DNA from 2 places in the Roseateles sp. P2_H4 genome. Region 2 is predicted to be linked to the other one. Evidence: predicted binding sites of a transcription regulator. Region 2 holds the regulator's gene; the other holds the start of a gene.
What was found. Region 2 encodes LexA, which represses DNA repair genes until DNA is damaged. Its sites were predicted from a motif close to ACTGTATNNNNATACAGT; they were not measured.
Positions count from the first base shown of each region.

Region 1: the regulator LexA is predicted to act here: its motif matches at 1,664-1,681, upstream of recA (recombinase RecA).

Region 1 covers NZ_JBFUFR010000038.1:8,634-12,034, forward strand. Annotated here, with positions in the region: gene AC1DW3_RS23880 (sensor histidine kinase) at 1-746, opposite strand, end outside; gene AC1DW3_RS23885 (response regulator) at 846-1,517, opposite strand; gene recA (recombinase RecA) at 1,720-2,757, shown strand; gene AC1DW3_RS23895 (RecX family transcriptional regulator) at 2,779-3,315, shown strand.
Region 2 covers NZ_JBFUFR010000006.1:108,592-111,992, reverse strand. Annotated here, with positions in the region: gene ubiG (bifunctional 2-polyprenyl-6-hydroxyphenol methylase/3-demethylubiquinol 3-O-methyltransferase UbiG) at 1-549, shown strand, start outside; gene gph (phosphoglycolate phosphatase) at 546-1,220, shown strand; RNA gene ssrA (transfer-messenger RNA) at 1,235-1,608, shown strand; gene lexA (transcriptional repressor LexA) at 1,690-2,361, opposite strand; gene AC1DW3_RS06595 (asparaginase) at 2,427-3,365, shown strand; gene AC1DW3_RS06590 (esterase-like activity of phytase family protein) at 3,366-3,401, opposite strand, start outside.

The sequences.
Region 1 (3,401 bases), on a different contig from region 2:
GCCAGCGGCGTCTTCAGCTGGTGGGCGGCGTCGGCGAGGAAATGCTTCTGCCGGCTCATCGACGAGTCCAGCCGCGCCAGCAGGTCGTTGATGGCCTGCACCAGCGGCGCCACCTCGTCCGGCACGCGCTGCTCGTCGATGGGCGAGAGGTCAGAGGCCTCGCGCGAGCGGATGCGGCGCTGCAGCTCGTTCAGCGGCGAGATGCCGCGCGCCAGCGCCAGCCACACCAGCAGCACGGCCAGCGGCAGGATGACGAACTGCGGCAGGATGACGCCCTTGATGATCTCGTTGGTCAACCGCGCGCGCTTGCCCAGCGTCTCCGCCACCTGCACCAGCATCGTCTTCGTCGATCCGGCCTGCCCCTCGGGCGCGATCCACAGATAGGCCACGCGCACCGCGTCCGTGCCGACCTCGTCGTCGCGAAAGTGCAGCTCCCAGGGCACGACGGGCGCGTCCTCGGTCGGCACGGGCAGGGTCGCGTCGCCGCTCAGCAGCTCGCCGCGCTGGCCGAGCACTTGGTAGAAAACCGTGTCCGAGGCATCCGCCCGCAGCAGCGCCGCCGCCTCGGGCGCGAGGGCGTAGCGGTCTCTTCCCTTGGTCGGCGCAGATTCCGCCGCGACCTGAAGCCCGAGGCTGCGCGCCATCTCCCCGAGCTCACGGTCGTACGGCCTGCTTGCAATGCCCTGCGCCACCAGCCACGTCAGCGCCACGCTGATCGGCCAGATCAGCAGCAGCGGAGCGAGCATCCAGTCGAGGATCTCGCCGAACAGCGAACCCTGCGCAGCAGGGGCGCCCGCCCGAACCAGCGAGCCCTGCTCGGGGCTGGCGCCGTCCTTGTTGGGCATTTAGGAGTTGATCTTCTCGAGGCAGTAGCCGAGCCCGCGCACCGTCGCGATGCGGATCGGGCCCTGCTCGATCTTTTTGCGCAAGCGGTGGATGTAGACCTCGATGGCGTTGTTGCTGACCTCTTCACCCCATTCACACAGCCGCTCGACGAGCTGGTCCTTGCTGACGAGACGACCCGCTCGCTGCAGCAGCACCTCCAGCAGCGACAGCTCGCGCGCCGACAGTTCCAGCATCTGCTCGTTGATGTAGGCCACGCGGCCGGTCGCATCGAAGGTCAGCGGCCCATGCTTGATGAGGCTGCTGGCCGTGCCCAGGCCACGGCGCGTCAGCGCGCGCACGCGCGCCTCCAGTTCCTGCAGCGAGAAGGGCTTGGCCATGTAGTCGTCGGCGCCCAGGTCCAGCCCCTTGACGCGCTGCTCGACGCTGTCGGCCGCGGTCAGGATCAGCACCGGCATCGTCGAGCCGCGCGCACGCAGCTTGCGCAGCACCTCCAGTCCATGCAGGCGCGGCAGGCCGAGGTCGAGGATGACCAGGTCGAACTCATGGGTCGCCAGCGCCGAATCGGCCTCGGTGCCGCTGCTGACCCGGTCCACCGCATAGCCTGAGGCGCGCAGCGCACGCAGCAGCCCGTCGGCCAGCACTTGGTCGTCTTCCGCAATCAGGATGCGCATCGTCTTGTCTCCTGCGCCGATGTTATGTGCGACCGCAACGCCGGCGGCTTGCGGCAGCGCAAGGCTGGCTCACGTCATGAGCCACCTTGCTCCTAGGATGCTCCTCAATCCTGAGCCGCTTGCTGCCGCGGATCGGGGGACAAACCACTGTACAAACATACAGATTGCCCCATAATTCAGCCCATTCCCCACGGAGATTCGCATGGACGCCCCGGTCAAAGCCCTCAACACCGAAAAAGCCAAGGCCCTGCAGGCCGCCCTCGCCCAGATCGAAAAGCAATTCGGCAAGGGCTCCATCATGCGGCTCGGCGAAGGCGAGGTCATTGAAGACATCCAGGTTGTTTCCACCGGCTCGCTGGGCCTGGACATCGCCCTGGGCGTCGGCGGCCTGCCGCGCGGCCGCGTCGTCGAGATCTACGGCCCCGAGTCCTCGGGCAAGACCACGCTGACGCTGCAGGTCATCGCCGAGATGCAAAAGCTCGCCGGCACCTGTGCCTTCATCGATGCCGAGCACGCCCTGGACATCCAGTACGCCCAGAAGCTCGGCGTCAACCTGCAGGAACTGCTGATCAGCCAGCCCGACACCGGCGAACAGGCCCTCGAGATCGTCGACGCGCTGGTGCGCTCCGGCTCGGTGGACCTCATCGTCATCGACTCGGTCGCGGCGCTGACACCCAAGGCCGAACTCGAAGGCGAGATGGGCGACAGCCTGCCCGGCCTGCAGGCCCGCCTGATGAGCCAGGCGCTGCGCAAGCTGACCGCCACGATCAAGAAGACCAACTGCATGGTCATCTTCATCAACCAGATCCGCATGAAGATCGGCGTCATGTTCGGCTCGCCCGAAACGACCACCGGCGGCAACGCGCTGAAGTTCTACGCCTCGGTGCGCCTGGACATCCGCCGCATCGGCTCGATCAAGAAGGGCGAGGAGGTCATCGGCTCCGAGACCAAGGTCAAGGTCGTCAAGAACAAGGTCAGCCCCCCGTTCAAAACCGCCGAGTTCGACATCCTTTACGGCGAAGGCATCAGCCGCGAAGGCGAGATCGTCGACATGGGCGTGGTCGCCAAGGTCGTCGAGAAGTCCGGCTCCTGGTACGCCTATCAGGGCGAGAAGATCGGCCAGGGCAAGGACAACGCCCGCGAGTTCCTGCGCGAGAACGTCGATGTCGCCCGCGAGATCGAGAACAAGATCCGCGAATCCCTGGGCGTCGCACCGCTGACCTTGGCGGCCGAGGAGTAAAAGCCGCCCGGGGCCTGCTGCATGGCGACCCGAGCGCCGCTGTCGCTGAAGGCCCGCGCCATCGGCCTGCTGGCCCAGCGTGAGCACAGCCGCGCCGAACTCCGGCGCAAGCTGTTGCGCATCGAGCAGCAGCAACGGCAGCAGCGCGCGCGCCTGGCCGCGGCGCAAGCGGCGGGCGAGGCTGAACCGCCGCCTGCGGCCATCGACGACGAAGATGAAGAAGAGGCTGGCGAGGCGGCCGTCGAGGCGCTGCTCGACAGCCTCGCCGCCGCCGGCTATCTGGACGAGGCCCGTTTCGTCGAGTCGCGACTGCATTTGCGCGCCAACCGCTTCGGTGCCCAGCGCATCCAGCAGGAACTGGCCCAGCACGGGCTCAGATTGGATGCCGAACAGCAGGCGGGCCTGCGCGAAACCGAAATGGAACGCGCCCGCGAAGTCTGGAAGAAGCGCTTCGGCGACGCGCCTTCGCGCGACACGGCGGAGCAGGCACGCCAGACCCGCTTCCTGCTCGCACGCGGTTTCGCCCCCGAAGTGGTGCGCCGCTTGCTGAGGGCCTAAGGCCCGCTTGACCGAGCGCGCAGGGGGAGTTTTCACCCTCCGTGCTACATTGCCGCCTGCCCTAAAACGAGGGTTCACCCGGTTAC
Region 2 (3,401 bases):
CTCGACGTGGGCTGTGGCGGCGGCATCCTGAGCGACTCCATGGCCCGTGCGGGCGCCAGCGTGCTGGGCATCGATCTGTCGACCAAGCCGCTGCGCGTGGCCGAACTGCATGCGATGGAGGCCGGCACCGAGGGCGTGGAATACCGCGAGGTCGCCGTCGAGGCGCTGGCGGCCGAACAGCCGGCCAGCTTCGACGTGGTCACCTGCATGGAAATGCTCGAGCATGTGCCCGATCCGGCCTCGGTGGTGCGCGCGCTCGCGACGCTGGTCAAACCCGGCGGCTGGGTCTTCCTGTCGACCTTGAACCGCAACGTCAAGTCCTTCCTGCTCGCCATCGTCGGGGCCGAGTACGTGCTCAACATGCTGCCCAAGGGCACGCATGAATACGCGCGCTTCCTGAAGCCGTCCGAGCTGGCCCAGTTCTGCCGTGACGCCGGCCTGGAGCTGCAAGGCAGCCGTGGCCTGAGCTACAACCCGCTGACGCAGCGCTACAGCCTGGGGAGCGATACCGACGTGAACTATCTGCTGGCCTGCCGCCGCCCCGCTTGAAGCTCGCTGCACACTGGTCGCATCTGCGTGCCGTCCTGTTCGACCTGGACGGCACGCTGATCGACAGCGCCGCCGACCTCGCAGCGGCAGCCAACGCGATGCGCGCCGAACGCGGCCTTGCTGCGCTGCCCTTGGCCCAATACCGGCCGCACGGCGGCTCTGGCGCACGCGGCATGCTCGGCCAGGCCTTCGGTTCCGCGCCTGGTCAGCCAGACTATGACGAACTCAAGCGCGAGTTCCTGGACCGCTACGAAGCGCTGATGTACGACAGTACGCAAGCCTTTGCCGGCGTCGAAACCGAACTCGCTGCGTTAACCGCAGCCGGCCTGGCCTGGGGCATCGTCACCAACAAGGCCGAACGCTTTGCCTTGCCGCTGGCCACGGCATTGGGCCTATCGGCCGGTGCCATCGTCGGCGGCGACACGACCGGCCACACCAAGCCTCACCCCGCGCCGTTGCTGGAGGCCGCACGCCGCCTGAACGTGGCAGCCGAGTCCTGTCTCTATGTCGGCGACGACGAACGCGACATCCTGGCCGGGCGTGCGGCCGGCATGGCGACGGCCGCAGCAACCTGGGGCTATCTCGGCCACGGCGGCGAATTTCGTCATTGGAGAGCCGACCTGGAGCTGTCAGCGCCCGGCGAGCTCTTGAAGCGACTCGGACTGGCCTAAGATAGGGGTTCTCTGGGGCCGACTTGGTTTCGACGTGGGTGCGGATCCGGAGTAGGGCATGCCGAGGACCAGTCACCTCGTAAATACATCTGGAAACACAGTAACTGCAAACGACTCTACGTTCGCACTCGCCGCTTAATTGCGGATGAGCTTCTCAACGGCAGGCCGATGGGCCGGGCTGAGTTCCGCAAGGGGCAAGGCTGAGAAGTCACTCACATCGGCTGGCGTCGCACCGGGTCACTCGGTGGGGCGTGAGATCAAGTGACTGGCGGAAAAGCTAGCGTGCCACTGCGCGAGTTGACCGTGAGATTCAAATCAGCCGGCTAAGCATGTAGATCTGCCCGGTGATGGCTTGCGGACGGGGGTTCAATTCCCCCCGGCTCCACCATCCAAGCAAAAAGGCCCGTGTCGGTGACACGGGCCTTTTTCATTTCGAGCGCGCCGGGGGGAATTGAACCCCCGTTTGAAATCAGTTGAAGCCTTGTCCTCGGATCAGGCCAACGGCCAGCCCTTCGATGCTGAAGCTCTCGCTGTGTTCATTGACGAGGATGGGCTCGAAATCGGCGTTCTCGGGCAGCAGCTGGATGCCCTCAGGCCCGCGCTTGAAGCGCTTGACCGTGACCTCTTCGCCCACTCGTGCCACGACGATCTGGCCGTTGCGGGCTTCCTTGGCCGACTGCACGGCGAGCAGGTCGCCGTCGAGGATGCCGATGTCCTTCATGCTCATGCCCTTGACCTTGAGCAGGTAGTCGGGCTTCCTGGCGAACAGGCCGGGCTCGACGGTGTAGGTCTGCTCGACATGCTCCTGCGCGAGGATGGGGGCGCCGGCAGCCACACGGCCGATCAGGGGCAGTGTCAGCTGAGCGAGACTGGGGATGGGCAGGCTGAACTGGCGGGCGCGGTTGACGGCGTTGAGGATGTCCGATTTCAAGCGGATGCCGCGCGAGGTGCCGCCGATGAGTTCCAGCATGCCCTTGCGGGCCAGGGCCTGCAGATGTTCCTCGGCCGCGTTGGCGGACTTGAAACCCAGTTCGGCGGCGATCTCCGCGCGGGTGGGCGGCGAGCCGGTGCTTTCGATCGCGTTGCGCACCAGGTCGAAGATCTGCTGCTGTCGGGCGGTAAGCTTGGGACGGTCTTGCACGGGCGGCCTTTTGAGTGGCTGGAAATTTGTCCAGCACCTGTATTTTCATCCAGGAATCCAAGAAATTGCAAACCCTTGATCGTCTGATCGTCATTCTGGGCACCGGCGGCACGATTGCCGGCACTGCGAAAACCGCCAGCGACGGGGTCGGCTACACGGCCGCGCAACTGAGCGTCGAGGATTTGCTGGCGGCAGTTCCGGCGCTGTCGGGGCAGAAGCTGGAAGCGCAGCAATTGGCCCAGCTGGACAGCAAGGACATGGATTTCGCGACCTGGCAGCGGCTGGCCACGGCCGTGCAGCAACAGCTCGACCGGCCCGAGGTCGCCGGCATCGTCATCACCCACGGCACCGACACGCTGGAGGAGACGGCCTATTTCCTGCACCGTGTGCTGTCACCCGCCAAGCCCGTCGTGCTGACGGCAGCGATGCGTCCGGCCACGGCGCTGGCACCGGACGGCCCGCAGAATCTTTTCGACGCCGTGCAGGTGGCCGCGACGCCGGATGCCCGCGGTGTCGTCGTGGCCTTCGCCGGCCGCGTGCATGACGCGGTCCAGGTGCGCAAGACGCACAGCTATCGCGTCGACACCTTCGAGTCGGTCGATGGGGCCGTGGTGGCGCGGGTGGAGGAGGGCAGCGTGCGCCAGTTGGGCCGCTGGCCGGTGTGCGAGGCCCAGGGCCTGGCGCGTATCGCAGCGCCTGCCGAGCGCTGGCCGCGCGTCGAGATCGTCATGAACCATGCGGGTGCCGACGGCACTGTCGTGCGTGCCCTGTGGGCGAGCGGCGTCGACGGCTTGATCGCCGCGGGCACCGGCAACGGCACCTTGAGTCGCGGCCTGGATGCGGCCCTGCGCGAAGCTCAGGCGGGGGGCGTCAAGGTGTGGCGCAGCACGCGCTGCGATGCCGGCCCGGTCATGGATCTGCCCGGCCTGCTGCCCAGCGCGGGTGCGCTCAGTCCGGTCAAGGCCAGGATAGAGATGATCCTGGCCCTGCTCGCCGAAGGCTGATCAGCCGCGGCGGCGGCGGGCGATGAAGCCCATGGC